3 regions of the Pseudomonas sp. HLS-6 TE3448 genome follow, and region 1 is predicted to be linked to each of the others. Evidence: riboswitches for the same ligand, from Rfam matches in the RefSeq annotation. Region 1 holds a riboswitch; each other region holds the start of a gene.
What was found. A riboswitch is a leader RNA that binds a small molecule or an ion and turns the genes downstream of it on or off. The one in region 1 is predicted to bind cobalamin.
Positions count from the first base shown of each region.

Region 2: it holds a riboswitch for cobalamin, as region 1 does, so the genes downstream of both, AB7M23_RS17740 (CbtB domain-containing protein) here and AB7M23_RS15860 (energy-coupling factor ABC transporter permease) in region 1, are expected to answer to the same signal.
Region 3: it holds a riboswitch for cobalamin, as region 1 does, so the genes downstream of both, AB7M23_RS19995 (TonB-dependent receptor) here and AB7M23_RS15860 (energy-coupling factor ABC transporter permease) in region 1, are expected to answer to the same signal.

Region 1 is NZ_JBRJIO010000001.1:3,424,246-3,434,825, reverse strand. Features, by position in the region: gene AB7M23_RS15895 (acyl-CoA dehydrogenase) at 1-883, shown strand, start outside; gene AB7M23_RS15890 (succinate CoA transferase) at 1,154-2,650, shown strand; gene AB7M23_RS15885 (sugar ABC transporter substrate-binding protein) at 2,965-3,921, shown strand; gene AB7M23_RS15880 (sugar ABC transporter substrate-binding protein) at 3,918-4,940, shown strand; gene AB7M23_RS15875 (sugar ABC transporter ATP-binding protein) at 4,946-6,457, shown strand; gene AB7M23_RS15870 (ABC transporter permease) at 6,447-7,445, shown strand; gene AB7M23_RS15865 (ABC transporter permease) at 7,447-8,436, shown strand; cobalamin riboswitch at 8,546-8,741, shown strand; gene AB7M23_RS15860 (energy-coupling factor ABC transporter permease) at 8,784-9,431, shown strand; gene AB7M23_RS15855 (hypothetical protein) at 9,483-9,842, opposite strand; gene AB7M23_RS15850 (SfnB family sulfur acquisition oxidoreductase) at 9,853-10,580, opposite strand, start outside.
Region 2 is NZ_JBRJIO010000001.1:3,836,971-3,847,550, forward strand. Features, by position in the region: gene gntR (HTH-type transcriptional regulator GntR) at 1-877, shown strand, start outside; partial or broken gene AB7M23_RS17700 (PAS domain-containing protein) at 1,071-1,754, shown strand; partial or broken gene AB7M23_RS17705 (methyl-accepting chemotaxis protein) at 1,869-2,291, shown strand; gene AB7M23_RS17710 (transporter substrate-binding domain-containing protein) at 2,294-5,623, opposite strand; gene AB7M23_RS17715 (response regulator) at 5,620-6,228, opposite strand; gene AB7M23_RS17720 (DUF1272 domain-containing protein) at 6,483-6,737, opposite strand; gene cobM (precorrin-4 C(11)-methyltransferase) at 6,785-7,531, opposite strand; gene AB7M23_RS17730 (cobalamin biosynthesis protein) at 7,571-7,996, opposite strand; gene AB7M23_RS17735 (CbtA family protein) at 7,996-8,685, opposite strand; gene AB7M23_RS17740 (CbtB domain-containing protein) at 8,697-8,885, opposite strand; cobalamin riboswitch at 8,983-9,204, opposite strand; cobalamin riboswitch at 9,264-9,463, shown strand; gene cobW (cobalamin biosynthesis protein CobW) at 9,562-10,580, shown strand, end outside.
Region 3 is NZ_JBRJIO010000001.1:4,374,823-4,385,402, reverse strand. Features, by position in the region: gene AB7M23_RS20000 (ABC transporter ATP-binding protein) at 1-735, opposite strand, end outside; partial or broken gene AB7M23_RS19995 (TonB-dependent receptor) at 756-2,947, opposite strand; cobalamin riboswitch at 3,007-3,207, opposite strand; gene AB7M23_RS19990 (amino acid permease) at 3,238-4,638, opposite strand; gene AB7M23_RS19985 (2-aminoadipate transaminase) at 5,025-6,278, shown strand; gene AB7M23_RS19980 (CAP domain-containing protein) at 6,500-7,360, shown strand; gene AB7M23_RS19975 (CAP domain-containing protein) at 7,429-8,280, shown strand; gene AB7M23_RS19970 (DUF1289 domain-containing protein) at 8,379-8,561, opposite strand; gene AB7M23_RS19965 (hypothetical protein) at 8,565-8,921, opposite strand; gene AB7M23_RS19960 (MgtC/SapB family protein) at 9,172-10,422, opposite strand; gene AB7M23_RS19955 (helix-turn-helix domain-containing protein) at 10,523-10,580, opposite strand, start outside.

The DNA of each region.
Region 1 (10,580 bases):
TGTTGGCCTACAAGGCCTGGCCATCTCCGAACGCGCCTACCAACACGCCTTGCAGTACGCCAAGGACCGCCTGCAAGGCACGCGCAAGGACGGTAGCCGCTTCTCGATCATCCACTTCCCGGATGTGCGGCGCATGCTGCTTCAGATGAAGGCGTCCATCGAGGCAATGCGAGCCCTGGCACTGGTGGCCGCCGCCGAAGTGGACCGTACCGCCTACGCACCTGACGCAGACGCGGCAAAGCTGCATCAAGGTCGCGTCGACCTGCTCACCCCCATCGTCAAGGGGTGGCTGACCGAGATGGCGCAAGAGGTGACCTCCCTCGGCGTGCAGATTCACGGTGGCATGGGCTTCATCGAAGAAACCGGCGCCGCCCAGCATTATCGTGACGCCCGTATCCTGACCATCTATGAAGGCACCACCGGCATCCAGGCACTTGACCTGGTCGGGCGCAAGACACTGCTCAACGAAGGCCAGTTGATCAGCCGCTTGCTGGACGATATCGGCGAAACCGTCGCTGTGCTGCAACGCTCGACGCACCTCGCCAATCAGGCTGCGGCACTGGAAGGCGCCTTGGGCGCTGGCCGGCAGGCCCTGCGCATTCTCCTCGACAATGCGAAAACCGACGCGCACCTGGCAGGCAGTATCAGCGTGAACTTCATGATGCTGTTCGGCTACCTCTGCGGCGGTTGGCTGATGGCTCGCTCGGCCTTGAGCGCCCAAGCCCTGCTCGACGCTGGCAGCGGCGATCCTCAGTTCCTGAAAGCCAAGCTGGTCACTGCCGACTTCTATGCCGAACAGCTACTGCCGCGCGTGCATGCCCTGCTGACCGCCATTGGCAGCGGCAGCAGAAGCATCATGGCACTGGACGACGAACAATTTTGACTGCGCGTTCATTGACTAGCCCCCAGTAACGACTGGCACTGCGAACCACTGCGGTGGCCTTTAACGGTCACCGCACGTTTGCAACACATGTTTGCCCCACAACATAGCGATACCCGCCTTGATCGTCTCGGCCTCCCCTTCTGCCCACCCCCAAGAACAATCAGGCGAGCAGCGCTTCGCAACGGCCCAGCTGAGTAAGGACGCGCGTACCCATTGGGCGTTTGATGCCCGGTAGCCCGTCCATTTCTCCCCCTATTTGAGGTTTCCCCCATGCACGCTTCGCGTATTCGACTGGCTTCCCTGCACGACAAGATCATGAGTGCGACGCAGGCAGCACGGCTCATCAAAGACGGCATGACCATCGGCATGAGTGGTTTTGGCGGTGCGGGAGACGCCAAAGCGGTTCCCTTGGCACTGATCGAGCAGGTTAAGCGCACGCCACTGAAAATCAACCTGATTACCGGCGCCAGCCTTGGCGGAGGGCTGGATGGGAAAATGGCCGAAGCCGGCCTGCTGGCACGGCGGATGCCCTTTCAGGGCGATGCGGTACTGCGCAAAGCCATCAACGAAGCGCGCGTCATGTTCATCGACCAGCACCTCTCGGAAGTGGTCGAACAGGTGCGCGATGGTTTCCTGCCCACCCCGGATATTGCGGTCGTCGAAGCGGTGGCCATCACCGAGCAAGGGCATATCGTACCTACGTCCTCCGTGGGCAACTCGGCAAGCCTGGCCCTGGCGGCCAAGCAGGTAATCGTCGAACTCAACCTGGCGAGCAATCCACATTTCGAGGGGTTGCATGACATCTACCTGCCTCAAGATCGCCCTCACCGTGGCCCGATCCCCATTCGTCACTCAAACGAGCGCATCGGTAGCCAGGCGATCGACATCGATCCGTCACGCATCGCCGCCATCGTCATCTGCAACTCGCCCGAGGCGACCGTGACCATGTTGCCGCCTGACAATGACACGCAGGCCATTGCCGACCACCTGGTGCGGTTCTTCGAGCAAGAGGTGGAAATGGGCCGTCTGCCAAGAAACCTGGCGCCGCTGCAAGTGGGCGTGGGTTCCATTGCCAATGCCGTGATGTGTGGCCTGATCAACGCGCCCTTCAACGACTTGGTGCAGTACTCCGAAGTCCTGCAGGACTCCACGTTCGACCTGCTTGACGCCGGCAAGCTGAAATTTGCCTCGGGATGCTCCATCACCCTGTCCGGCCCCTGTGGCGAGCGAGTCTTCGGCAACCTGGAAAAGTACGCTGACCGCCTGGTACTGCGCCCCCAGGAAATCTCCAACCACCCGGAAGTCATTCGACGCCTGGGGCTCATCGCAATCAACACCGCGCTGGAGTTTGATCTCTACGGCAACGTGAACTCCACTCACGTCTGCGGCACCCAAATGATGAACGGTATCGGCGGCTCCGGGGACTTTGCCCGCAACGCTCGCCTGTCGATATTCGTGACCAAGTCGATTGCCAAGGACGGGAACATTTCGCGCGTAGTGCCCATGGTCAGCCACGTCGACCACACAGAGCACGACGTGGATATTCTGGTCACTGAGCACGGCTTGGCTGACTTGAGGGGCCTCGCACCTCGAGAGCGGGCCCGGGTGATTATTGATCAATGCGTACACCCAGACTACCGCGCGGCCCTCGATGACTACTTCAGCGCCGCCTGCCTGCTGGGCGGGCATACCCCTCACGACCTCAGCCAGGCGTTGAGCTGGCATGTACGTTTGAACAAGACAGGCAGCATGCAGCAACCCAACTGACCCCCTCGCACACCGCTGCAGCGCAAACGCGCGGCACTGCAACTGAACGGCCACCCCCAGGCCGTTCGGTTCTGCGCTAAACCTCGTCACCCGCGCATCACCGCCTACGTGCTGTTCGGTCCCGAACAGCCATTCAGCACTTTGTTCTGTGCAGTGCTTCCAACCTTACCGCTCAATACAGCCAAGCCATTGTTTTAAAAGCACTTTTAAACATGGCATGGTTCTCGCCTTGTTCCTCTCACCCTAGAAATGTGTCGCCCGCTACTGACCGTTAAGTAGCCGGTCGAGCCGTACATGCCTTGAAGAGGAATACGATGAAACTTCTGCACATGCTGTTCTGCACCACGTTGTTGTTTGGCGCCAACACCTACGCCAGTGACGACGTGCCGTCATTGGCAGGCAAGCGCATCGCCATCAGCATGACCGGCACCAGCCATTACTTCGACGTGAAGGCGTTCCAGGCTCAGGTCGACGAGGTAAAACGCCTGGGCGGTACTCCCATTACGCTGGATGCCGGCCGAAACGACAAAAACCTGGTCACGCAACTGCAAACCGTGGTCACCCAAAAACCTGATGCCGTTATCCAGACGCTGGGTACGCTCAGCGTGATCGACCCCTGGCTCAAGCGCATCAAGGCTGCCGGCATTCCGCTGTTCACCATCGATGCGCCCTCGCAGTACAGCATCAACAACACCACCTCGGACAACTACGCAGCGGGCCGTTTGTTGGCGGAGCAACTGGTCAAGGATACCGATGGCAAGGGCAACATCCTGGTGTTCAACGGTTTCTATGGCGTGCCCGTGTGCCGCATTCGCTATGACGAACTGATCAAGGCGCTGGCCGACCATCCTGATCTGAAGGTCATTCAGCCCGAGCTGCGTGACGTCATCCCCAACACCGTGCAAGACGCCCGCTCGCAGGTCGCAGCGTTGCTCAACAAGTACCCCAAAGGTGAAATCGCGGCCATCTGGTCGGCCTGGGACATCCCGCAACTGGGCGCCAGCCAGGCGCTGATTGACGCCGGGCGCACCGAGATCAAGACCTACGGTGTCGATGGCACACCGGAAGTGCTCGACCTGATACAGCGAGACGATTCGCCCATTGGCGCCGTTGTGGCCCAGCAACCCGTCTTGATCGGAAAAACCGCAGTACAGAATGTCGCGCGTTACCTGGCCGGGCAAAAAGACCTGCCCAAGGAAACCCACGTTTCCACCCTGCTGACCACTGCAAACAACCTGGATGAAATGCAACAACTGCGAGGTGACCAATGAGCCAGAAAAGTGATTTCGATATCGGCCGACGCGCCCTGCTGGGTGCTGGCGTTACCCTGGCTGCCGGCCTTGGTCTTTCTTCCCTGGCCCGAGCAGCCAGCCCGAGTGGCGACGCCAGCGGCGATACACCGGTACCTTCACTGGCGGGCAAACGCATCGCCATCAGCACCGTGGGCACCAGCATCTACTTCGATAGCCGTGCGTTCGCCGCGCAGGTCGAAGAAGTAAAAAGGTTGGGCGGAACGCCCATCACCCTGGACGCGGGGCGCAACGACAAGGCCATGGTCACCCAGCTTCAGAACCTGGTCACCCAGAAGCCTGATGCGGTGATCCACACGCTGGGCACCTTGAGCATCATCGACCCCTGGTTCAAGCGTATTGCGGCGGCCGGCATTCCGCTGTTCACCATCGAGGTGCCGTCGCAGTACGCCATCAATACCATCTCGGCGGACAACTGGAGCACCGGCCTGATCCTGGCCAAGAAGCTGGTGGCGGACCTGCGCGGCAAGGGACGCGTGCTGGTGTTCAATGGCTTTTATGGGGTGCCAAGCTGCGGTATTCGTTACGACCAGTTGAAGCTCGTGACCAAGTTCTACCCACAAATCGAGTTCCTCGAGCCGGAGCTGCGTGATGTCATCCCCAACACCGTGCAGGACGCCCGCAGTCAAGTCGCCGCGCTGCTGAACAAATACCCCAAGGGCGAGATCGATGCGATCTGGACGGCCTGGGATTTGCCGCAGTTGGGTGCCAGCCAGGCGCTGATCGACGCAGGGCGCACCGAGATCAGGACCTACGGCGTCGACGGCACACCGGAAGTACTGGACCTGCTTAAACAACCCAATACGCCGGTCGCCGCCGTGGTTTCGCAACAACCGGCACTGATCGGACGCCTGGCGGTGCACAACGTCGCCCGTTACCTGGCAGGTGAACACGACCTGCCCAAGGAAACCTTCGTCGAGACACTGTTGACCACAGCGGACAACGTCGATGACGTTCGCCGCCTCAGGGGTGATGCTTGAACAACATCCCTGCCCTGGAGCTTCGCAACCTGACCAAGCAGTTCGGCGTCACGCGGGCGCTGGACGATGCCAGCCTGCGCGTCCAGCGTGGCAGCGTGCATGGCCTGGTCGGTGAGAACGGTGCTGGAAAGTCGACCCTGATCAAGGTGCTTGCCGGCATTCATCGCCCGGATGCCGGCAGCCTGTGGGTGGACGGTCAGCAATACACTCACTTCACGCCGCGTCAGGTGGCACGTCTCGGCATTCAGTTCATTCACCAGGAGCGACTGCTGCCCGCCAGTTTCACGGTGAGCGAGGCGCTGTTCTTCGGCCAGGAAATACACCGCGGCCCTTTCGTCGATCGCCGTGCGCAACAGCGGGAAGCCGAACGCCTGCTTGACGCGTATTTCGACCTGAAATTGCCGCCGGATGCATTGATCGGTGAGCTGAGCAGTGCCGAGCAACAGGTGGTGCAGATTACCCGCGCGCTGATCGCCAAACCCAAGGTGCTGGTATTCGATGAGCCCAGCGTAGCGCTGGTGCAACGCGAGGTTGAGCAATTGCTGCGCATCGTCAAGCGATTGCGTGATCAGGGCTTGGCGATCATCTACATCTCTCACTACCTGCAAGAGATCGAACACCTGTGTGACCGGGTGACCGTATTGCGCAATGGGCGTGATGTCGCCGAGGTCGATCCGCGCAGCACGTCGCTGGCAGAAATTACGCGCCTGATGGTCAACCGCGAAGTGGCCGAGATGTACCCCAAGCAGCCCGTCGCATTGGGCGAGCCGCTTCTGCAGGTGAGCGGCCTGGAGAAGCGGCATGCCTATCGCGATATCGACCTGCTGGTGCGCCGTGGCGAAATCGTCGGCCTCACCGGGCTGGTGGGCTCCGGCGCCAAGGAGCTGCTGAAAAGCCTGTTCGGTCTGGATCCGGCGCAACAGGGCGAGATTCGCCTGAACGGGCAACGCGTCGAGTTGAACAGTACGCATCAGGCCGTGCGTGAAGGTATTGCCCTGTTGCCGGAAGAGCGCCGCCGGCAAGGGGTGGCGCTGGACCTGTCCGTTCAGGAGAACAGCACCCTGGCCAGCCTCTCACGCTTCACCCGGTTTGGGCTGCTCTCGGAACGCCGCGAGCAGAAGGAAACCCAAGCCCTGATCGAACATCTGCTGATCAAGACCTCCGGGCCGCAGGCCAGGGTGCGCCAGCTCAGCGGTGGCAATCAGCAGAAGGTGGCACTGGCCAAGTGGCTGAGCCGGCAGTCGACCCTCTACCTGCTGGACGAGCCCAGCGTCGGTATCGACATCGGCGCCAAAGTGGAGATCTACCGTCTGATCGGAAAGCTGGTGGAGCAAGGCGCCGGTGTCTTGCTGCTTTCGTCCGATCTGCCCGAGCTGCTGGGCCTGTGCGACCGCCTCTATGTCATGCATCGAGGGGTCATCGTTGCACAACGCAAGGCCGCCGAGCTCGACAGCGACACGCTACTGGCGCTTGCGTCCGGCACACATCATCAACAGGAACCCGACTATGTCCACTGATCTCTCCCTGGCCAGCGTGTCGGTCCCACGACTCTCGAACCGCTGGCAATTGAAACTGCTGCGCCATGGCGCTTCGCTGGCGTTCCTGGCGATCTTGCTGGTATTTGCCAGTACAGCGCAAAACTTCCTTTCACCCACCAACCTCTCGAATGTCTTCGCGCAGTCTGCAATCCTCGGCCTACTCGCTTTCGGGCTGACCATCGTGATCATCGGTGGCGGCTCCAACGTGGTATCTGGCGGCCTTGACCTGTCGCTGGCGGCCAATCTCGGGCTGTCGGCCGCCGTCTATGCCACGCTGAACAATGCGGGCGTCAGTGCGGCCAGCAGCATCGCCCTGACCTTGGCATGTGGCCTGGCCATCGGCGCGCTGAACGGCCTGGTGGTGGTCGGCCTGCGCCTGCCGCCACTGCTGGCGACGCTGGCCAGCATGAACCTGATTGCCGGCCTGGAGCTGGTACTGACGGAAAATACCGTGCTACCAACCGAGTCAGCGCTACTGGAGCTGCTCAGTTTTGGTCATTGGCTGGGGCAGCCGGCATTGGCCTGGGTGTTCCTCATGGCCGCGCTGCTGTTGACGCTGCTGATCCAGTTCAGTCGTTACAGCCTGCGCCTGTATGCCGTTGGCGAGTACCCGGAAGCAGCAACTGCAGCAGGCCTGCCTGTGGCGACCTATCAGTTCTCCAGCTACCTGCTCAGTGGTCTGTGCGGGAGCCTGGCGTCGTTTTGTTCGGCCGCCTGGTTCAGTGGCAGCACCACCGGCTCTGGGGAGATGCTGCTGTCGGTTGTGGCCATCGCCTTTCTAGGCAGCGTGTTCTCCCGCCGCCTGCGCCCGAGCATCAGCGGCACATTGCTGGCCACGTTGCTGGTGGGTTTCCTGGTCAATGGTTTCCAGCTGCTGAACATCTCCAGCTTCTGGGTCAACGGTGTTCAGGGTGTATTGATTCTGCTGGTCGTCGCCAGTTCAAGCCTGCTGCGTGGGAGGTCGTGACATGAACCAATCAACCACAGTGCTACCCAGCACCGCCTCGGTATCAATCAGTCGTCAATGGCTGCGCCTGGTCTTGCCCGTCTTGTTCCTGGTGCTGCTGGTATTTTTCGCGGTCAATGCACCCGGTTTTCTCAGTGTGGGCAACCTCAGCAGTGTATTGCTCAACAACTTCGCCCTCCTGGCCATCGTCGCCATCGGCATGACGCTGGCAATCAGCGCTGGCGGTATCGACCTTTCGGTGAGCGTAGCGTTGGATCTGGCTGCACTGACGTTCGTCGTATCGCTCAATGCCGGCTTTGGGCTGCTGCCGGCAATCGTGTCCGCGATACTGGTGGGCGGCCTGACCGGCATGTTCAACGCAGTGTTGATCAGCGGGTTGCGTATTTCGCCATTCCTGGCGACACTCGGTACGCTATTTATCGGCACCAGCGTGCAGCAGTTGCTCTCAGACGGCGGCCAGCCGATCTACCTGGCTGCACAGGCACGCCCTGCCCTGGCCAGCATCGTCGTGCTCGGCATTCCGCTGCCGCTACTGATCGTTGCGATTTTGGCGGCGGGTTACGGTGTAGCGCTCGCCAAAGGCCGCTTCGGCCGTCAGGTGCTGGCCATCGGCGAACAACCGGAGGTCGCGCGCTACAGCGGTGTGCCGGTGCAGCGCATCACCGCCCGGGTGTTCATCGCGTGCGCCCTGGCCTGCTCAGTCGCGGGTATTTTGCTGAGCAGCACAGTGAATGCCTACGTACCGATGTCGGGTAACGCCTTTCTGATCAATGCCATCGGCGCCGTATTTATCGGCACCACCCTCAACCGCCATGGGCGGGCCAACGTACCGGGTACGCTGCTGGGCGTCCTCTTCCTGAACATCACCGCCAATGGCCTGCTGCTGATCGGCTGGAACTTCTACTGGCAACAGGTGGCCACGGGCGCACTGATTCTGCTGGTGCTGTCGTTCAGCTACCTTGGTCGCCGCGTATTCAAGGACCCGTCCTGACCAACGATACAGGCACCGCATGCTCACTGACACCCCGCCGACGCCATCGCAGGCAAGCCTGCAACAGGGAATGTGGGCATGCCGCTTCCTTAAATGAACGGCATTACTTACTCTGTCCACGCTTTGTGGTTTCACCCGCCGGTGAAGCAATAGGGAAGCAGGTGCACCTTTCGGTTATTCCTGCGCTGCCCCCGCAACTGTAATAGGTTAGCTCTTTCGCAAACGCCACTGGCCAATTCAGCCGGGAAGGCGCGAGAGGGTGTTGAGCCTTGAGCCAGGAGACCTGCCACAAGTACCGCCAATGCTATTGGCAGTTCCTGAACTCGCATCCCTCGGAGGGAGAACCGATGCATATTGAACCTGGCGTGCTCAACGCCGCTAAAGTGCTGTACGCAAACGCTGCCGCCATTGCCACGCTTGCGGCGTTTTCACACAAGCTGCTACGCCCCGACAACCTGATCAAAACCGTGCTGGCTGCGGCATTTTTCTCGGTGTTCATGGAAGTGTTCCATTTACCAATCGGGGCATCAGAGCTGCATTTTGTAGGCGCTTCCGCGGTTTACATCATCTTTGGGTTTGTTCCCACGCTGTTTGGCTTTGCCATCGGCCTGTTGCTGCAAGGCCTGTTGTTTGAACCGCAGGATCTGCTGCATCTGGGGGTCAATGCATTGTCGCTGATGCTGCCACTGATCGTGGCTCATGGCTTGCTGGGTAGGCACTTCTTTGACATCGGTGGGCGGCGTGTTCGCTGGACCGAGGTGGTCAAGTTCGATGCGGTGTATTACACCGGCGTAGTGGCGATGGTGGGCTTCTGGTTGTCCATGGGCGAAGAGCCGACACCTTTGCGTAACTGGGCGATGTTCGCAGCGTCCTACCTGCCGTTGGTGCTGTGTGAACCGCTGTTCACCTGCCTGGTGGCCCGCAAGCTCAAGCGTTACGCCAGCAACGCCTTTGTTGCCCGATTCACCTGCGTTAACACGCTCAAAGTAGCGTAATCAATGACACACCTGCCATGCCGATCCCTCGGGATGGCAGGTGTGTTTTGCTCAGGTCAGTGCCACACCATTGAGGTAGTGGTCGCCCAAGCGACGGCGCAGTTGCGACAACGGTACGGCATCGCCCTCAATTGACGGGCGCGGCGTTTGCCTTCCGGTCAGTTCGACCTGCAGTTCACTCGCCCGTTGTGCCGCTTCTGCGGCAGCCAAGCGTGCGCTGGCGGCCTCGACCGACGAGCGCCCGGCCTGCGCCAGCAACGCATCGGCGGCAGCAATACGCACCTCCAGGTCACCAATACTTGCGATGGTCAGGGTATCGTCCTTCAACGGGCTCCCTTGCAAGTGTTCGACCAGCGCACGTTGAACATTTTGCGCGAACCCCAGGTCGGCCAGTGTATGAGCATGAGACATAAGCAGGTCCTCAGTTCCAGGAATGACGTTGTGGATTGACGCCGTTCAGGCGCTGGTTGCCGATCAGGTGGTATTTCCAGCGCACCGGATCGTGCAGCGTATGCGTGCGCGCGTTACGCCAGAAACGGTCCAGCCCCTGGCTGGCAGACACACTGCGCGTGCCTCCCAGTTCCAGCAGCCGGGTCGACGCCAACAGGGCGATCTCGGTAGACAGGACTTTGGCCTGGCCGACAACCACCGAGGCGTGGGCGACGCTTGCTTCGGTAGGCTCCGCAAGCGCAAGGTCCACGGCCTGGGCGGACGCCCGGAGGATCGCTTCGGCAGCGTGCAGGCGCCAGGCCAGGTCGCCAATCGCAGCCTGGCTCAATGGGTCCTGCCAACCGTGCTGCAAACCACTGTCGACCCACGGACGCGCCTCTCGCGCCACGCGCAGGGTTTCGGCAAACGCGCCTCGGGCAATACCGGTGTCCACCGCAGCCTGAATGATCTGCGACACCGGCCCATCGGCGGTGGGTCGGTCATAGGCTTTCCAGGCCGGAATCACGGCGCTGAGCGGCACGCGTACGCGGTCGATCACTGCTTTGCCACTGGCGGTGGTGCGCTGCCCAAAGCCATCCCAGTTATCGACAATGCTCAGCCCTTGCGCGTCCCGTGGCACAAACGCAATGAACGGCCGGTTCTGCTCATCCACCGCCGCCGTCGGGACAATGTGAGCGAACAGCGCGCCGGTGCAGTAGA
Region 2 (10,580 bases), 410 kb from region 1:
GGCCGCGGCGACACTGGGCTATGTCGCCAACCCGGCTGCGCGTGCGTTGGCTTCGGCGCAAAGCCAGTCGGTGGTCGTGCTGATTCCGTCGTTGTCCAACCACTTGTTCATCGACACGCTCGAAGCGATCCATGAGGTCATGCGCCCGCGCGGGTTGGAGGTACTGATCGGTAACTACCACTACGACCTTGCCGAAGAGGAGAACCTGATCCGCAACTACCTGGCCTATCAACCCTGCGGCATTCTGCTGACTGGCTTCGATCGCACCGAGGCAGCGCAGCGGATGTTGAGCGCCAGTGCTGTGCCCTGCGTACACATGATGGAACTTGGCAACGCAGAAGGGGTGATCTCGGTAGGGTTCTCCCAGCGCGACGCTGGCCGCGCTGCCGCGCAACACCTGTTGGCCCGGGGGCGACGCAGGCTGGGCTTTATCGCCGCACAGCTGGATCCTCGTGTCATGCAGCGGGCTGAAGGTTTTCGAGAGGCGTTGGCCGAAGCGGGGCTGCAAGCGCCGGAGCTGGAGTTGCTGGCACCACAACCCTCATCCATTGGCCTGGGCAGTGAGCTGTTCAGCCAATTGATTGCCCAACACCCTGACCTCGACGGGATTTTCTTCTGTAACGACGACCTGGCGCAGGGTGCGATATTTCAAGCGTTGCGCCAGGGGATTTCAGTGCCAGAGCGTGTCGCGATGGTGGGGTTCAACGACTTGCCATCATCGGCTCACCTGGTACCCCGGTTGACCTCGATACGAACACCACGCGCCGCTGTCGGGCGTTGCGCGGCGCAAGCACTGCTGGCGGTGCTGGACGGCAAGAAAGGCGTGCAATCGGCACAGGACCTGGGCTTCGAGCTGGTTGTTCGCGAAAGCACCTGAGCCTGTGCTGAACGAATGCAGGGTGATGGCTTTTTGCTTGCGAGTGGCTAAGGGTAATCTATGCTCGGCAAAAAACGGCAAGGAGCTGAATGGCATGTTTGATTCTCATCGTAAGGCCGATCTTGCAGAAATCGAGCGGTGTAATCGGGCATTGGCTGATGCAAACGGGAAGTTGACCGCTATCAGCCAATCCATGGCGATCATCGAGTTCAGCCCGGACGGGGTGATACTCGAGGCCAACGACAACTTTTGCCTCACTATGGGCTACACCCTTGAGGAAATACGCGGCAAGCATCACCGTATCTTCTGCGAAGAAACGTTCGCCAAGAGTGAAGCCTATCGCCAGTTCTGGCGTGACCTGGCCCATGGCAACCCCTTGAGCGGCACCTTTGCGCGGTTGACCAAGGCCGGGCAGGAGGTTTGGCTTGAAGCCAGCTATATGCCGGTATTCGACGCTGACCGACATCTGACCCGTATCATCAAGGTGGCCTCGAACGTCACCCAACGGGTGACCCAGGAGCACGAGGCCAAGAGCCTGATAAATGCTATCAGCCGCTCCATGGCGGTCATCGAGTTTACCCCCGAAGGCAGGGTGATCCATGCCAACGAAAACTTCCTCACGACCATGGGTTATCGTCTGGACGAAGTGGTCGGTCGGCACCATGGCCTGTTTTGCCTGCCACGTGAGCGCGAGTCGGCAACTTACCGGGAGTTCTGGGCCTCGCTGAACCGTGGCGAATACCATTCGCACCGTTTTGAACGGGTCAACAAACGGGGGCAGGTTGTGTACCTGGAGGCGTCCTACAATCCGATCTTCGATACCAAGGGACGGTTGTACAAAGTGGTCAAGTTCGCCCGCGACATCACGGCCCAGGTCAGTACCCAGCAGTCTGCAGCGGAGGCCGCTCATGCGACCTCATTGCAAAACGATGCCTGTGCGCGAAAAGGTTCACAGGTCGTCCAGCAGGCGGTTCACGTGATCGAAGAGATCTCCGAAGAGCTCAACGCGGCTGCGCGCAACCTTGATGCCGTCAGCCAGCAATCCAAACTGATTGCGCAGATCGTCCAGACCATTGGCGGTATCGCCGACCAGACCAACCTGCTGGCACTCAATGCGGCCATCGAAGCCGCGCGTGCAGGCGATCATGGCCGTGGATTCGCGGTAGTTGCCGACGAGGTACGTAGCCTGGCTTCACGGACCAGCAAGGCCACGTTGGAGATCGTCGATGTCGTGCAGCAGAATCAAGACCTGTCGCTGAACGCAGTGGCGAGCATGCAGTCGAGCCTGTCTCGCACCGGGCGTGGTGTTGAGCTGGCAAACGAGGCGGGTGAGGTGATTCTGGAGATCCAGCAAGGCTCGCAGCATGTGGTCGATGCAATCAGTCAGATCAACTCGACACTCATGCTGAAGTGAGCCTAGTGGGTTGGGGTGCGTTGATTCAAATGCGCATCCAGGTCGGTCATGCTCTTTTCCAGTTTCAGGATCAGGGCGTGCAGTTCCTGTTGCGAGGGTTTTCCGGCGCAGGCCTGCTCTAGGGCTTCACAACACTGCACGACGCCGCGGGCCTTGAGCATTTTGGCCCCCCCTTTGATCCGATGCGCCAGTGCACGCACATCCTGATGCGTGGGAGAAGCGCCAAGTGACTGCAGTGCCTCAAGGTCTTTGGCGTTGCTCTCTGCCAGTTCCCCCAACAGGCGTGTGATCAGTTTCGGATCGCCCAGTGTCAGGTAGCGCAGGTTGTCGATATCGAAGCCGCTGCTGTCTGCGCTGGATGCGCTGTCTACAGGGCCAAGGCCACTTGCAGGTGCAGGATCGGCTTGAGGGCCGGCCCCGGCTGTCTGCAACTGGCGGCGCAACTCGTTCAGGCCGATGGGTTTGAACAGGCAGTCATTCATGCCGGAGGCCAGGCAGCGTTCTCGCTCTTCAGCTTGGGCATTGGCGGTCAGGCCGAGGATCAAGCAGGGGGGCAGGTTGTTCTCGGCTTCTGCACTGCGAATACGCCGGGTCAGTTCATGCCCGTCCATGATGGGCATGTTGCAGTCGCTGATAACTACATCGAAACGCTGGTTCTGCCATGCTTGTAACGCACGGCTGCCGTCATCCGCCAGGGTGACATCATGCCCCAGCACGCTCAGTTGCTTTTCAAGCAGCATCAGGTTGGCGGGGTAGTCGTCGACGACCAGAATGCTCAGCTTCGGACTGATGCCGTTCTGCGGCGCGTCCTCGGTTGGCAGGGTTGCCACGCTACTGGGGTCTATTCGTGGCAGGTAAAGCTCAATACAGATCCGGGTGCCTTGGCCAAGTGTGCTGTGCAACGTCAGGCGCCCACCCATGAGTTCACACAGTGTGCGGCTGATCACTAGCCCCAGCCCGGTACCTTGCTGGGAGCGCTGATGACTGGCTTGCACAAAGGGGCTGAACAAGCGGGCCTGGTCTTCGAGGCTGATGCCGACACCGGTGTCTTCCACGTCAAGCTGCAGGTCCATGTGCGGGTCTGAAGAGGTGCTGTCAGCGCGCAGGCTGACGGTGACATGGCCGTGTTCGGTGAACTTGATGGCATTGCTCAACAGGTTCGACAGTACCTGCCGGAAACGCAGGGGGTCGATCAATACCAGGCCGGGCAAGGGCCTTTGCAAGTCGGATCGCAACGTCAGCCCCTTGAGCCTTGCACTGCCTTCATGCATGCGCACGGTCGCGTCAATCACGGCCAGCAGGTCGGTCGGCTGAGGTGTCAGGGTCATGTGCCCTGACTCGATCCGGGCGATGTCAAGAATATCGCCGATCAGTTCCAGCAGGCCATTGGCAGCATCAGAGGCAACCTTCAGTGAAGCGGGGTCTGCGCGGTCTTGTTCGGCATCGATGACGGCCAGCTCCAACAGGCCGATGACTGCGTTCATCGGCGTTCGGATCTCATGGCTCATGGTTGCCAGAAAGGTACTTTTGGCCCTGTTGGCTGAATCGGCCTGTTCTTTGGCTTCACGTAACTCTTTAAGCAAGCGTTTGCTGAAACCCAACTGTTCCTGCAGCGCCTGTTCGGCCTCGGTACGTTGTCGAATCAGTTTGCGCAGGTAGTGGTTCCAGAAAAAAATGGCGCCAATCACCAGGCCGGCGCCGATCAGAATCTGCAGGATCAGTGCACGGTAGTTCTGCCAACGGTCATTGCTGATCAGTGCATTGGTTCGCCAGCGGTTGGTCAACTGGACCATCTCGTCCGGGGGGATGCTCAGCAGCGCCTTGTTAAGAATCGAATGCAGAACCGTGGCATCGGGCGCGGTGGCGAAGGCGGCGGTAACCGGTGTATCACCCAGCGTTGCACAGATCCGCAGACTGTCCTTGAACAACCTGCGAGTGAAGTAGACGGCATTCAAGTGAGTGCTGATGGCGGCATCTGCCCGGCCTTGAGCGACGTACTCCATCAGCGCCATGGCATTGGGCGCCTCGACCAACTGAATATCCGGGTGCTGCTTCAACAACTGGTCCTTGAACGCATAGTCGCGCACCACCGCCAGGCGTCGGTCCTTGAGCTGCTCAAGGCTCTGCGGTGCATCCTCGCGCAGGCTGGTGACAATCACTTGGGGGTTGGCCAGGTAGGGGCGGGTAAAATTGAGCCGGGCTTGCCGGGACGGGCCATACATCAGCGCCCCTGCTATGTCAGCCTGGCCATGTTCAACCTGCTCGATGATTGCCGATACCGAGGGAGCATCTACAAATTCGAACCTCAAGCCGGTGCGTAATGTGATCTGCTCCAGCAAGTCAACGGTGATACCGCGAAAGTGCTGGTTGTCATCCATGAACGTAAGCGGCGCGTAGGTGCTGTTCACTGCAACCCGTGCGATGGGGTGTTGTTCAATCCAGGCACGCTCAGTCGCATTCAGCGATGACGCTTCGCGGTTGAGCAGGATGCTCGCGTTACCACTGCTCCAGCGGCGCAGTACGTTCAGGCGGTCGCTGTCAGCGATATTGCCCAGGGCCTGGTTGACCAGGCGTAGCAAGGTCTGATTGTCGCGGGACAGCGCGAAGGAAAAACTGCTTCGATCATTTTTGACAAAATGCGAGATCCGCAAGCTGTCTTGAAAGTACCGGCCAATCAGATAGTCAGAACTGACGACATCACCGAAATAGGCCTCGGCCTGGCCCAAGGCCACGGCAGAAAGGGCGCTCAGGGTCGAGTTATAGAGTTGCAAGCGGGCAGCAGGGTAAAGCTGGCGAACCTCGGCCTCTGGCAGGTAGTGGTCCACCATGGCCAATGTCACGTTTGCCAGTGGGTCCTCTGCACTGCGGGGTTTGCCCAGTGGGGTGACAATGATGGGCTGGTCGTCGGCATACGGCTGACTCAGGATCAGCGTAGTGTCTGCCGCCTCATAGCCGTTGGCGCTGCCCAGCAGGTCGATGCGGCCTGCATCCAGGGCGGCGATGGCCTCACGGCGGCTTGAGAAACGTTGCACTTCAATCGGAATTTTCAACTGCTCGCCGAGCAGGCCTGCGTAATCGGCAGTCAGGCCCTCATAGTCGGTCTGGCTGAGGTTGATGTCGAACGGAGGGTAGTCCGGCGCCGAGGTGCCCAATACCAGCGTGCGCTTGTCTTTCAACCACTGACGGTCATCCTCCGACAGCGACAAGGGTTTACTGCTGCTCAAGGAGCGGGCGAGCAGCGTGCGCGGTTCGCCCTGGCTATCAGCGAAGGTGTGACTGGCTGTCAGCAATACCAGACAGCAGGCCAGAAGGGCCAGCCTCGGGCGCTTCATAGCATATTACGGTTGGCCAGATCGACCATTTCGACCAGCGAATTGACCTGTAGCTTCTCCATGATTCGGGTTTTGTAGGTACTGATGGTCTTTGGGCTGAGCTGAATGTCGTCAGCGATATCTTTGTTGGAGCGGCCTTTGGCGAGCAAGCGCAGCACGACCATTTCTTGAGCGGACAACTCTTCCAGGCGCTGCTTCTCAGTGCTCATCGGGCCGCGCAAGGACATGTCAGGGAAGTAGGAGTAACCGGACACAACCGCTTTCAAGGCCGCCATCAGGGAGTCGGCCGTCTCTTCCTTTTGAACAAAGGCGGAAGCACCTGCATCCAGGCACCTTCGGGCGTACAGCTCTGCTGCCTGTCCGGTGTACACCACAATGCGCGGCGGCTGATCCGCTTTCAGCAGACGCTGGATCACACTCAGGCCATCACGGCGTGGCAGCCCAAGGTCAAGAATGACAACGTCGGGTTTGAGCTTTTCAACCAACTGAATAGATTCTGCGCCGTCGCCGCACTCGCCCAGGACCTGGTGCCGCTGCTGTTCCAGCAGCATCTTCAAGCCAATACGAATAGTGGGGTGATCGTCGACGATTAAGACCTTCGCCATGCGCAACTCCTTGTCGTGAATGTGGGCCTTTTCTTGATTCTCTCAGGAAGGCGCGCCAGGCCGTTGTCGGCAAGCAGCGTACGATACGCAGAATAATAGCCAATGAGTATGGAGAGTATAGGAGCGTAGAAAAATATAGGTTGTTTAAGTGAAAAATCCTACGATCAAGGTGAAGCATGCCTAACTGCTATTGGAAAAACCGGAATCGCGGCCTCATATGAAGACGCGTTTCGGTGTGTCCTGCAGTTGAGAGGCTACTTGCTCGAGCGGGTTGGACAGCCGCTTTCCTTGACGATGCGTTGTTTCGAAGCAGGGTTGCGCACTAATGCTGCACCAACTCGTGGCGGACGGGCCGTTAGTTGACCGCCACAGTTTGGGCAGAGGCCCTTCAATTCATTGTTGTTGCAGTCTCGACAATAAGTGCATTCGAAGGAGCAGATGAACGCGTCCTGGCTGTCGCCAGGCAGATCGGTACCACAGCATTCACAGTTGGGGCGCAGTTCAAGCATGGTCGACTCCTTCATACTCAGTGAGTGTGCTGTCGCACACAGGTCGTCTAAGGCCGGTAGAGGTGTGCGTGGCCGGCACGGTATAGCGCCGATTCGGCAAAGGCATCTGCTGCCAGTACCCGTCCTACCAGAATCAATGCAGTACGCCGGAAGCCTTTGGCCTGGACTTGCGTCAGGATATCGTCCAGCGTGCCTTTGACCCAGTCCTGGTCCGGCCAGGTCGCACGGTGCACGACCGCGATTGGACAGTCCCCGCCATAGTGGGGGCGCAATTCTTCGACAATCTTTGCCAGGTGCTGCACTCCCAAGTGTATGGCAAGCGTAGCCTTGTGTGCGGCCAGGCTGGCCAGTTCCTCGCCAGCGGGCATCGGCGATTTGTCGGCATAGCGCGTGAGGATGACGCTCTGCGAAACCTCTGGCAGGGTCAGCTCGCAACCGAGTAAAGCGGCACTGGCGGCAGCAGCGGTGACACCGGGAATGATCTCGAAGGGAATCGCCAGTTCGCGCAAATGGCGAATCTGCTCACCAATGGCCCCATACAGGCTCGGGTCGCCACTGTGTACCCGGGCCACATCCTGGCCTTTGGCATGGGCTTCACGCATGGCCTCGATAATTTGCGCCAGGTGAAGCTCAGCGCTGTTGATCACGGTTTCGGCACGGTGCCCTTCGAGCACGGCAGCGGGCACCAGGGATCCAGCATAGATAATGACCGGGCAGCGATGAATCAGGCGCTGGCCCTTGACGGTAATCAGCTCCGGGTCGCCGGGGCCGGCACCGATGAAATAGACGGTCATGGGGTGAATCCTGAAGGTAAGGTCGATGCGAGGCGCAGATTATCCGTCAAAGGACGCGCCGCAGGCCAATGCCAGGGTGGCATTAAGGCTGGCATGGCGTGGAACAAGGAGCTGTGCAGGCATTGAGCCGTAGTGCTCGGCCAATGCAAGTGCAGCACTTTCAGCGACGCTGTAACAGCCGCTGTGGGCGAAGGCGGTGAGCGAACGGTGGGTCAGGCGTGATTCAAAGGTGGCTAACTGGGCAGCGCTGAAAAACAGCAGTGGAATGCCGAGTTGAGCGGCGAGGGCATGCAGGCCGGCCTCCTCGCTTTTCAGTTCGATACTGGCAAGGCCAAGCAGGTTATCGTGGCTGAGGCCATGGGCCTGCAGGGTTTGATCCAGTAGATCGCTCAAGGCTGCCACCGAACAGCCTCGGCGACAGCCCAACCCGGCGAATACTCGCAACGGATTGGGCCGTTCAGGCATTACGCCTGGCTCTGGCGACGGTAGAGCCAACTGCTGATCAAGCCCAATGCCAGCCAGAAGGCAGCGTTGGTCAGCAGTGAGGCGAGTTTGAATTCGGCCTCCAGTGCTTCCGGAGCCAAGGCCTCATGCGCGTCTGGCTGTGGTGCACCGATTACATGAGGGATGACCAGCAGTACGGCGCCCAGTAACTTGAGCAAACCGTTGTTGGCGAATGCAATAAGCCCCAAGCCAATGGCGGTGGCCGCTGCAGTACCGATCCACCAGAATTGGCGTTGCGCCAGATCGGCCGCGGCCGTTCCTGGCAACTCCGCTGGCAAGCCCAGCGTGGGCGCCAGGCAGAACACCGCAAAGCCTGCCAGGCCCCACAGTACGCCTGCGGCCCAACCAGCAGGCGCACGCAAGGTATACAGCCCCGCCAGTACCAGGGCAAAACCGACGGCCACTACCAGGTTGCTACCGGTCGTGGCCAGCAGCCGTTGCCAGCCGTCTTCGGGGGCCCAGGCTTGCGCATCGTGATGATGTTCGGCGGTACCCGCATCATGGCTGTGGGTTTCGACTGCAGGCGCTGCACTCTCGTAGGCTTCCGCCTTGATAATCAGCGGGGTGACCCACAGGCTTTGCAGCAAGGTCAGCAGCAGGGCAGCGAGCAGGCCGGTGAAGCCGGCCGTGCGGACAATGTGCTTGATCATGGCGCTGTCCCTTAGTGGCAAGGAAACGCGGCGCTGTGACGGGTGTCATGGGCAGCGTTGTGAACCGCCTCGATGTGCGAAAAACCCGCGAAGTAAACCAGGCACAAGCCCAGCAGCGATGCGCCGATAGCGACGACCAGGCGCTGGCTGCGAGTGGTACTGATGGCGGCGGAGTGGCTGTGGGCGGTTGTGACGGGCATGGTGCTTTCCTCTGAGGGGTTATCAGCAGCAGGCATGCGCAAGAAACCCATGGGCGGACTCACCCAGAGGTTGCAACAGCGCCCGCCCACCGCGGGTTTGTCAATTCTGTACTGGGCCGGTCTCCGGGCTTGCGAGGGCTGGCACTGTGCTTAGCCTGGAGCGTCACCTTCCCATGCCGCGTTGCTGGCACAGTGGTCTAGACGCTTTCCTCGCTTACCGTTGCGGGGGCAGCACCGGCATTGTCGCGCGTAACTCAGGCCGCGACGCACCGGTTTCCCGTTTCACCTCGTTAAAGGCACCCAAACGAAGGAGGTAGCAAATCATGGGCGCAGGTGCGCGTCAATCACAACGACGGTTGACCGACCCTGAACGACTGCGTAGCCTTGCCGTTTCGAGGTTCTCCGGTCAGCCCGGAGCTAAGACGGGAACGCGGTTTAAGCCGCGGCTGCCCCCGCAACTGTAAGCGTTGCAAAGCCTGGCATTGCCACTGCGTAGTTTTGCGGGAAGGCGCCGGTGCCGCTGGTATGTTCGCCAGCACGACGCAAGCCAGGAGACCTGCCTCGGACAGTTTCCGACATTCAACCGGGCGGGGTGATCCGGTAGCGAACGCGCACGGGCACATGACCCCCGTGGTTTTCGTCGTGCCCGCCCGCCATTGCTGCCAAGGGCAACGACATGAAAACACTGGCAAAACTCCCCGTCACCATCGTCACCGGCTTTCTCGGCTCGGGCAAAACCACGCTGTTGCGGCATATGCTCGACAATGCACAGGGTCGCCGTATTGCAGTCATCGTCAATGAGTTTGGCGAGCTGGGCATCGACGGTGAAATCCTCAAGCAATGCAGCATCGGCTGTACTGAAGAAGAGGCGAGCGGCCGGGTGTACGAGCTTGCCAACGGCTGCCTGTGCTGCACCGTGCAGGAAGAGTTCTTCCCGGTCATGCGCGAGCTGGTGGCGCGTCGTGGCGACCTGGACCATATCCTCATCGAAACCAGTGGCCTGGCCCTGCCAAAGCCTCTGGTACAAGCCTTCCAGTGGCCGGAAATCCGTAACGCCTGCACGGTCGATGCGGTCATTACCGTGGTCGACAGCCCGGCCGTGGCTGCCGGTACGTTTGCGGCGTATCCGGACCAGGTGGATGCCCAGCGTAAACTCGACCCGAACCTGGACCACGAGTCCCCGCTGCATGAACTGTTTGCCGACCAGCTGGCCAGTGCCGATCTGGTGGTACTGAACAAGGCCGACCTGATCGAGGCGCATGCCTTGGCAGCGGTACGCGCCGAAGTGGCCGAAGAGCTGCCACCCGCGGTCAAAGTCGTCGAGGCCAGCAGTGGCCGTCTACCGCTTGAAGTCTTGCTCGGATTGGCTGCGGAATCGGAAGCGCACATTGACGGTCGTCGCACTCACCATGACAGCCATCATGACGGCGAAGACCATGATGATCATGACCACGACGCTTTCGACTCCATTTCGATTGAGCTGCCTGAATCCGACGAGAGCTTGCTGCTTGATGCCTTGACCCAACTGGTCGTACGTCACGGCATCCTCCGCGCCAAAGGCTTTGCAGCCATTCCGGGCAAGCCGATGCGCCTGCTGATCCAGGGTGTCGGTACGCGTTTCGACAAGCACTTCGATCGTGCCTGGCGCGCAGACGAGCCGCGCAGTACCCGTCTGGTACTGATCGGCCAGGCGCT
Region 3 (10,580 bases), 950 kb from region 1:
GTCGACCAGTGCATGCACACCGAATACCTGGTGCAGGCGTTCGGCCGTCAGTACCTCGGCCGGAGTGCCGCTGGCGACAATGCAGCCGTTGTCGATGACGTAAAGGCGGTCGCAGAATGCTGCAGCCAGGTTCAGGTCGTGGAAACTGGCCAGGGTGCTCAAGCCCAGGCGGCGCAAGTGGCCCAGCAGTTCCAGTTGGTAGCGTGGGTCGAGGTGGTTGGTCGGCTCGTCGAGTATCAGCAGTTGCGGTTGCTGCACCAGTGCACGGGCCAGCAGCACGCGCTGTTTTTCGCCACCGGAAAGGGTGGCGAAATCGTGTTGATCAAGGTTGCCTAGGCCAACGGCGTCGAGGGTCTGTGCGATCAGTTGGCGGTCTGCCTCGTTGTCGCCGGCAAACATCCCCAGGTGGGGCGTGCGGCCCATGGCCACGACGTCAGCCACGGTAAGGCCGAACGCCTGGGGAAACTCCTGCAGCACAACGGCGATGCGTTGCGCGCTCCAGCGCGGGCGCTGTTGCCAGAGGTTAGTGCCGTCCAGGCTGACATGCCCGGCCAAGGGCGGGTTGAAGCGGTAGGCGCAGCGCAACAGGCTGGTCTTGCCACTGCCGTTGGGGCCGATCAGACCGACGAACTCACCGGCCGCCACGTGCAGGTCGATACCGTGCAGCAACCAGTGCTGGCGACGCTCGAGTGCTGCCGGCGTCCAGCGCAGTTGGTGGATATTCAATGCGGTCATGAGCGGCGGTTCCTTGTGCCTTAGAAACGGTAATCGAGGGTGGCGAAGTACGAGCGCGGCGCCCCCATCAGCCATTGCTCAGCGCTATGGGCCGTGACGGCATAGCGGCGGTCGAGCAGGTTATTCAGTTGCAGGCCCAAACGCACCTCCGGCAGCAGTTGCCAGCCGAGATTCCCATCGACCACGGTGTAGCCCGGTACCGTTGCCTGGTTGGCGGTATCGGCATAGCGCGCATCAACGTAACGCAGGCCCAGCCCGGCATCGAGGTTGTTGCGCAGGGCCTTGCTGAGCCAGAGGTTGGCGGTGCGCCGTGGCACACCGATCGGGCGGTTGCCCGTGCGGGACACGATATTACCGGCCACCACCTCGTCGAAGTCATCATACGCGGCACGCACCAGCGAGGCGTTTGCCGAGACGTGCCACTGCTGCGCAAGGGCCAGCTCCAGGGTCGCCTCCAGGCCTTCGGAAGACTGCTGGCCGACTTGCTGGGTGAGTCGCGTGTGGCTGTCGGTGACCACCGGCAGCTTCTTTTTCACGATCTGATAAGCCGCCAGCGTCCACTCGCCACGGCCGTTCCAGAACTGCTGCTTGAGGCCGAGCTCGGTTTGCTTCGACTCGGTCAGGTCCATCTGCTGTGCAGCCGGGCTGAGGCTGATCAGGTCGCCAACCCCGTCTTCACTGGTGGAGTACTGGCCGTACAGCGACAGCTGCTCGGTGACTGCATACACCAGCCCGGCACGCCAGTTGCCACCGTCGAGGCTGCGGTCGCTGCGCGTGCCGTCGACCCGGTTGTCGCGGTCGATATGGTTCTGGTCGCGGCGAATTCCGGTGACCAGCGACCAGCGCTCTGACAATTGCGTGCGGTTTTCCGCGAACAGGGCAAAGGTCTGGGTGGTGCTGTGAGTTTGTGGGCGGGTGGGGTCCTGGCTGCTGAAGTAACCCGGGGCCGGTTGCCACGGGTCGATGTAGTCGCCGCCGTTGTCGGTGTAGGGCGAGTTGCTGTCGACGTCGAAACGAATCCGGTTGTATTCGGCACCGACCACGGTCTTGCTCGTCAGGCCGAACAACGTATGGTCGAGGGAAAAGCTCTGGCGGTCGCCGATTTGCTCCTGATCATGCTTGATGTGCAGGTAGCTCTGGCGCAGCAGTTGGTCGCGGCTGCTGTCCCAGCTGTAGTCCTCGGCATTGCGCCAGTGCCGGCGGCTCTTGATGTAATAGAGCTGGTTGCTGGCCGTCAGGCTCTCGTTGATCGACCAGTCGCTGTTCAGTCGCGTCCATTCATCGTGGTAACGCTGTACCGCGTCATGGAGGTTGTAGTTCTTTTTGCGCAGGCTGTCGCGGTAGTGGCCGTCGATCAGCGGAGTACCGAAGTCGTTCATCGGCTCACTGTCGCCACGCTCATGGGCCAGGGTGAAGCTCAGGTCATCACTGGCATCCCAACGCAGCGCGGCACTGACGGCGAGGTTTTCCGAGTCGCCGCGATCAATCCAGCCGTTGCTCTGCTCACGGTTGAGGGTGAGCCGGTAGCTCAGCCGCTCGTTTAACGAACCACCGCTGTCCAGGCCCAATTGCTGGCGGTCATACGAGCCATAGCCCAGGCGCAGGTGGTTACGGATCTCGCCGGTGAAGGGCTTCTTCGGGATCACATTGATCACGGCCCCGGTTGCCCCTTCGCCATACAGCACCGAGGCTGGGCCGCGAATGATGTCGATGCGCTCGACCATCCACAGGTCTACCGGGAAGCTCTGGGTGCCTGCACCGGTGTACAAGCGCGAGCCGTCGAACAGGGTCATCACCGAGCTGTGACCGCTGAAGCCTCGGGCAGAGAGGGCGGTGTTGCCGTTGCCCGGGGTGCCCACAGAGGTGATACCCGGCGAGCGACTGACCGCGTCCTGCACACTGCGGTTGTTGCGCCCGTCGATGGCCTCGGCAGCGAGGCTGCTGGTGCTGGCAGGCGTCTCCAGCGCACTGAGGTTCAGTCGGGAGCCGGTCGGCAATGGCGTTGCCAGATTGATGGCTTCGCGTTCGCTATCACGATCGCCCGTGATGGCTGTCGAGGGCAGGGCGAGGATGCGCTCGGCATCATCGGTGGCCAGTGTCGGCAGTGAAAGCGAGAGGCAAGCAGAGGACACAAGGGTGTGAAACAGGTAATTGCGGGACATGTCGTTCCAGGCTGAAACAGGAATGAATGAATCCCGGGGGAATAACGCATATAGGCATGACGAGCACGCAGGCGCCCGCCAACCGGCCTGCGCCCGCCCACCGCGGGGTTGCCAAACAAGGCTTCAGGCCGGTCTCCGGGCTTGCGAGGGTCATGAGGCCTTCACCTTCCCATGCCGTGGCACAGTGGTCTGTCGAAGGCCTCGCTCGCTTACCGTTGCGGGGGCAGCGCCGGACTGGTCAAAGAGACGCACCGGCTTCCCGTTTCACCCTGCGCACGGCGGCGCAGGACACCTGAAACTGGCGCGCATCTGAACATCGAACGCCAGCTCAGTCAATCACTTAGCCGCGTTGCGCGGCAGCAGTGGCAGGTGTTGTCGTGCTCGATTTGCGCACCAGGCTGATCATCAGGACGATGCCGGCGACCGCTGCGGTCATCAGGGTTTCATAGCGATATGCAGCGCTGAACAACATGTAGCCGAGCACGCTGCAGATCAAGGCGATGACGAACCAGGTCAGCCATGGGAACAGCCACATCCGAAACACCGGGGTCTGGCCTTTCTGCTCCAGCTGTTTACGCATGCGCAGTTGTGACACCGCGATCACCAGGTACACCAGCAGGGCGATGGCGCCGGTGGTCGAGAGCAGGAAGCCAAAGACCTTGCCCGGCAACAGGTAGTTGATCAGGCAGCCGACGAAGCCTGCCAGGGTGGACATCAGCACGGCCACGGTCGGCACGCCGCTGCGCGAAATGTAGCGGGTTGCAGTCGGTGCTTCGCCGCGTGCGCCCAGCGAGTAAAGCATGCGCGATGCGGTGTACAGGCCCGAGTTCATGCAACTGGTCACGGCGACGAACACCACCAGGTCAACGATCAGTTTCGCGCCTGGCACATTGAGCACTTCCAGTGCGCGCTGGAACGAGCCGACTTGCAGCAGCCGTGGATCGTTCCAGGCAACCAGCGAGACGATGAAGAAAATCGAGAAGATGTAGAAGATCGCAATACGGTAGATCACCAGGTTGGTGGCGCGGCGGATCTTCTCTTTGGGGTTCTCGGTTTCGTCAGCGGCGATGGTGACGATCTCGGCGCCGAAGAACGAGAAGATGGTCACAAGAATGCCGCCCAGTACCGCACCAAAGCCATTCGGCATGAAGCCGCCATTGCTCAGCAGTTGTCCGACCCCCGAGACTTCAGCCAGCGGCCAGTAGCCCAGTACGGCCGCGCTGCATACGCCGATGAAGGCCAGGATGGCGATGATCTTGATCAGGGCGAACCAGTACTCGAAGGTGCCGAAATTGCGCACGCTGATCAGGTTGGTGGCCGACAGGGTGACCATGATCAGGAAGGTGAAGGCCCAGGACGGGATGGCGGGGTACCAGGCATGCAGGATGTCGGCACCGGCGATGGCTTCGACCGGGATGATCAACACCCAGAACCACCAGTACAGCCAGCCGATGGTGAAGCCGGCCCAAGGGCCGATGGCCTCGCCGGCGTAGGTGGAAAACGAACCGCTGTTCGGGTTTGCAACGGCCATTTCGCCGAGCATGCGCATGACCAACAGCACCAGCAAACCGGTCAGTGCGTAGGAGATCAGGATGGCCGGGCCTGCGGTGGCGATAGCGTTGGAGGAACCGATGAATAGACCCGCACCGATAATGCCTGCGATGGAGATCATCGAGACCTGGCGTGTGGTCAGGCCATGCTTGAGCGAGCGTTGCCCGCGGTTGTTATTGTTTGAACTCATGCATCAACCCTCGGTTCAGCAGCCCCCTGGCCCACAGGTCCTTTCGGGGTGAGCCGGCGCTGAACAATCGTTAGTAAGGAAACCTTCCGTGTCGGTACTGCGTCCTGCTCCTGGTAATTGATCCAGATCAGTATTGGTCGACGAGCGGCGCTTCAACAAACGAGCAATACTCAGAACATCATTCCTTGGGGGAATTTAAAGTGTGTATGGGGCGACTGCGCGAGGTCTTAAGGGAAACCCTCTTGCGAAGTGCTTTGTGGCAGGTGACGCCAAATTCGATACTTTTAGGAATGACAGTAGAATTTTTATTCGCTTGTGCCAGGCCACCGTCACTCGCTTAGATAGCCGCCATACACGACCCTCAAGCCACGGGAGCGGCGCTTGTCATGCCTGCGCAAACCATCAGCAATTCCATCGCAATAGTTCACCCGATCGAACTCGATCATGGCCGCAATGCCGAGGTCTGGGATGTCGATGGCAAGCGTTACATCGACTTTGTCGGCGGTATCGGCGTGCTCAACCTGGGCCATTGCAACCCGGCGGTGGTAGCGGCGATTCAGGCGCAAGCAGCACGCTTGACCCACTCGGCGTTCAACGCTGTGCCGCACACGCCTTACCTTCAGTTGATGGAGCGGCTTGTGGCGTTCATCGGCCTGAGCTACCCGGCCAGTGGCATGCTCACCAACAGTGGTGCCGAAGCGGCCGAAAATGCCCTGAAAATTGCCCGGGGCGTTACCCGGCGCACTGCGGTGGTGGCGTTCGACGGCGGTTTTCATGGCCGCACCCTGGCCACCCTGAACCTCAATGGCAAGGTCGCCCCGTACAAACAAGGCATTGGTGTGTTGCCGGGGCCGGTCTATCACCTGCCATACCCCAGCCCGGACAACGACGTCAGTGTCGACCAGGCGCTGAAGGCCATGGAGCGCCTGTTCAGTGTCGAAATCGACGTCAACGAGGTGGCCTGCTTCATCCTTGAGCCGATTCAGGGCGAGGGTGGTTTCCTGGCGCTGGAGCCAGCGTTTGCCCGGCACCTGCGTCAGTTCTGCGATGAGCGCGGGATTCTGCTGATTGTCGATGAGATTCAGTCTGGCTTCGGCCGCACGGGGCAGCGTTTCGGCTTTGGTCGCCTGGGTATTGAGCCGGACCTGCTGTTACTGGGCAAGAGTATTGCGGGCGGCGTGCCGCTGGGCGCGGTGGTGGGCCGTCGGCAACTGATGGACACGCTGCAGCGCGGCGCTTTGGGCGGTACCTATTCAGGCAACCCGATGGCCTGTGCGGCGGCGTTGGCCAGCCTGGAGCAAATGAGCGACAGCAACCTCGCCACCTGGGGCGAGCGGCAAGAGAAGGCGATTGTCGAGCGTTATCAGCGCTGGAAAGCGTCCGGTTTGTCCGCTTACCTGGGGCGCCTGACCGGCACAGGCGCCATGCGCGGCATCGAGTTGGTAAATGCCGACGGCTCGCCAGCACCTGAGGCGCTGGCCACGTTGTTGCAAACCACCCGTGAGGCGGGGCTGTTGATCATGCCGAGTGGCAAATACCGGCATATCGTGCGCCTGCTGGCGCCGCTGACCATCGAACCCGAGGTGTTCGAGGAAGGCCTGGATATTCTCGAACGCTGCCTGGCTGGACTCAGCGCCTGACATCATTGCCCGCCGTACTGCTCACAGCGGCCCTCGGGCCGCTGTAGCACGACGTCCTGAAGACCCTGACCCGGCTGGCGACCTTGCCACCTCGGTAAAAAATACCCTTCACCCCATGAACCTTGTGCAGCGGCTCCAGTCTTAGGCCCTGCCTTGGCCATGTCTTGCCTTGGCTGCGTTACTGCCTTTTCTGTCGTCACCTCTTCAGAGCTGTCTGCCTCATGCGCCAAGCCGCCCACTGTTCCCGCGTTGTTTCGCTCTGCCTCGTCCCGCTGTTACCGCTGCTTTCCAGCCCCGCCCATGCGCGCGGGGAACAGCAACTGGCGGAGGCGATCAACGACTACCGTGCTCATCCCCAGCGTTGCAGCAGAAGTGCGGGCCGCGCCTTGCCGCCACTGGCGCTGAAGTCGAGCCTGGCGTTGCCGATTCGCTATCGCGGTGAAATGCGCGAGGCGTTGAAGGATTCCGGCTATCGGGCCGTTGCAGTGCGGAGTATCCGCTTGGTGGGCGCCTACGATGCTGATGAGGCGTTCGACCAGCTAGCGCGTGATTACTGCGCAGCCTTGCTCGATAACCAGTACGCGGATATCGGCATCCGTCGCGACGACAGTGAGTGGCGAGTCGTGTTGGCGCGCCCCTTGCTCGAGGGGCATCTGGAGGATCGGCGAGCAGCGGGCGCTACCTTGCTGGCACAGGTCAATGCGGCGCGGGCAAAGCCGCGCCTCTGTGGTCGTAAACGGTTTGCCGCCGCCCGGCCGCTTGCGTGGAGTAGCGCCCTGGGGGCCGCAGCGCAAGGGCATAGCCGGTCGATGGCCAGCGGCAACTACCTGGCCCATCGGGACCTTGAGGGTGACATGCCTGCAGACCGGGCATGGGCGGCTGGCTACCGTGGCCGGCAGATTGGCGAGAACATCGCCGCCGGGCAAGGTTCAGCGAACAAGGCCCTGGCGGGCTGGCTGGCCAGCCCTGGCCACTGCGCCAACCTGATGAGCCCGATGTTTACCCAGGTTGGCGCGGCCTATGCGACAAACTCGCGTAGCGATGCGGGGGTCTACTGGACGATGGTGTTCGGTGCGCCCTGAGTAAAGCCCTTGTGCCGCAGGGGGGGATTTCGCGCATTATTAGCACCATCAGCAAAAGGGAGAGTTACATGCGCGTCCTATCATCCGCTTTGCGTTTTGCCGCGTTGTCTGTGGGGTTGGTGTTAGCCGCCACGGCAGCCGCGACCGAGGAGACGCAACTGGTCCAGTCGATCAATGCCTACCGCAGCCAGGTGCAGCGCTGTGCGGGGCAGGCCTCGCAGGAGTTGCCGCCACTTGCATCCGATCCGCGTCTGGTGCTGTCTGCCAGTGGTGTCGGTGACCTGCAGCAGGCACTGGCGCGAGCCTCGTACCCGATGGTCAATGTGCAGGCGATCAGCTTGTCCGGGCCGCGTGATGCGCAGGCGGCGATGAAGGCGGTGCAGGAGAGTTTCTGCCAGATTGTGCTCGACCCGCAGTTCGTCGATATCGGCGTCAGCCGGGAAGACCGTGCCTGGCGCATCGTGCTGGCTCGGCCGCTGCTGGCGGGGCGACTGGGCGACTGGCAAGCCGAGGGCCAGAAGCTCCTCGAACAGATCAACAGCGCACGTGCGCAGGCCCGCCAGTGCGGCACCCAGCCCTTTGGCGCGACAACACCGTTGGCCTGGAATGCGACACTGGCAACAGCGGCTGAAGGCCATACCCGATCCATGGCCAACAACAATTTCTTCGATCACAAGGACCGCGAGGGTCGTACACCGGGTGACCGCGCTGAACTGGCAGGCTACAGCGGCCAACTGATTGGCGAGAACATTGCCGCCGGGCAGGACACCGTACGCAAGGTGGTCGACGGCTGGCTGGCCAGTCCTGGCCATTGTGCCAACCTGATGAACCCACGGTTCCGCGAACTGGGCGCAGCCTACGCAGTCGACCCCAAGAGTGACGCGGGGATCTACTGGACCGCGATGTTCGGTACGCCGTGAGCGCCTGTGATGGTATCGGCGCGGTGTCAGTACGTGCGCGGTGCCTGCATCGTTGGCAAGCCAACTCCCACAGGAGCACTGCGCTTTCGGTATTTGGCTTAGGGGCGTTTCTTTTGCAGGCTTTTCAGGCGCTGGGTTGCGCGCTGTGCGGCGGCCATCTTTTCCGGCCGCTTCATGCGCTTCCATTTCTTGATGTCTTCCTTGCTGCGACCACAGCTCAGGCACAGGTCGCCGCTGAGCTGGCAGACGGAGATACACGGGTTCTCGATATCCTTGGCCATGCTTCAACCCCGCGCCAAACGCTGTTGCCAGTTTCCCGCATGGGTGCGCTGGCATTGTTCTTCCGTGTCGTAGTGCACATGTCTCGACACGGGGTCGAGGGCAATCCCGGCTTCAGCCAGCGCCATTGCCGTCAGCTCAACCATGCGCGCGCCTTGCCCGCTGGCCAGGGCCTGTTGCTTGTTGGTCAGGGTATCGAAGACCCAGGTCACCCTCAGGCTGGAGGGGAACGCCCGGTAATCCACCGTGTGGGTTAGCCAGCAGAACCCGACGATTTCTGCCTTGGCCGTCTCGCAGGCCTCGGTCAGGGTTGCCACCAGGCGGCGCTCGATGTGCGCCTGATCGCGTTTGTTGAAAAACATGGGTTGATCCTTGCCTGTGTGTCGACGTGCAGTCTCTGGGGTGAAACGTTTTTTGCGCGAAGGGGTGACTTGTTCCGCTTGGCCGTCATCTCTGCTTGCATCATAAGCGATGTCCTGATGCCTCAAGCACAGAATGCTTGGTTGCTGATCGATATCGACTACTTCAGCAATCGCGCTGATTCGGGCCGCGGATCAGGCGTTGTATAGCGCGAAAGCCGCAGGCCGCAACCGTGTGGCTGTTCATGCGGCGCTACAGCAGGAGCAGCAACCCCCCGGCTGCCAGGCCTAGCAGGAAGCACAGGCTTTCCACGCCCGCTTTGCGGGAGGCCAGGGTGAAGGCATAGATCCCCTTGACCAGGTTGTTGCTGGCCGCTGCAACGATGATGGCGGAGGCTGCGACCGACAGCGGGGTGCTGCTCACGGCAGACTGCGTCATGCCGAGAATGAATGGGTCTACATCGGTGACGCCCATCACCGAGGCCAGCGAGTAGATGCCCACGGACCCCAAGTATTCGATTGCCAGGTGTGTCGCCACCAGCATGCCGACAAACAGAAATGCGAACAGCAGCGCGGCACTGATTTCCAGCGGGTTCTTGGGTTCAAGTGGCTTTATCGTCGTCGCCCCGGCGTATCCTTTTCGCGACCATAGCCAACCGATGAGTATCGCCATACTGCCCAGGACAATGAACGGAAGTGCCAGGCGGCTCATCAGGTCGCGGTTGAACAGGGCCAGGAGTGCCGCCAGGCGCAAGTACATGGCGCCCGATGCAATCAGGATGGCGCCAGAATAAAGGTGCGCCTGTTCTTCCTGCTGCGAGCGCCTGGCAAGCACCACCGTTGTCACAGTCGATGAATAGGCACCCCCCACGAGTGCCGACATCAACACGCTGCTCTGGTTTTTTGTCACGCGTTGCAACACATAGCTGCCATACGACAATGCGCTCACAGCAACCACAACAAGCCAGGTGGTGAAGGGGTTGATCTGAAACGGGGTGAGCGGTGTGTTCGGCAACAGTGGCAGGATGACTGCGGACAGCAGGAGAAATTTTGCGAAGGTCAGGATGTCCGTGGTTTCAATGCGCTTAGCCAGGTTTTCCAGCTGTGTCTTCAGCTCCAGGAGGATGATGCTCGACACGGTCAGCGCGGTGGCCAGCCAGAACATCTCGTGATAGATCAGGGCGCCCACCAGGTAGGTGGTCAGCCCGGACATTTCCGAGGTGATGCCGGGTGATCCGGTAGAGGAGAGCCGGTGCCAGTAGGCCAGCAACAGGAAGGCCGCCACAACGGCAAAACCCAACGCTTGCGGCAGCAGTTCGCCACTGTTCAACACTGCAATCGAGTAACCGATCAGGCCTATCAGCGGATAGGTGCGGACGCCGCCAAACGCATACTGGTCATTGTTGGTCTTGTGCTCTTCGCGTTCCAGCCCGATGAGAAAAGACAGGAACAGCACAAAGAACAGGTGGATTGCGTCTGTGGGGAGCCAGTCAAAGCTGTTCATCGAATCTCATCAAGGCAGGTGGCAAGAAACTTTCACACTATAGACTCATCCGGGTGGAAAGCTTGCCGGTTACCGGTGTTCGCATCCATGCACCGCCGGGTTAGCCGTGTTTGAGGGGCAAGCGGAACCCGTTGCGCTTCAGTGTCTCACTCGGAAGC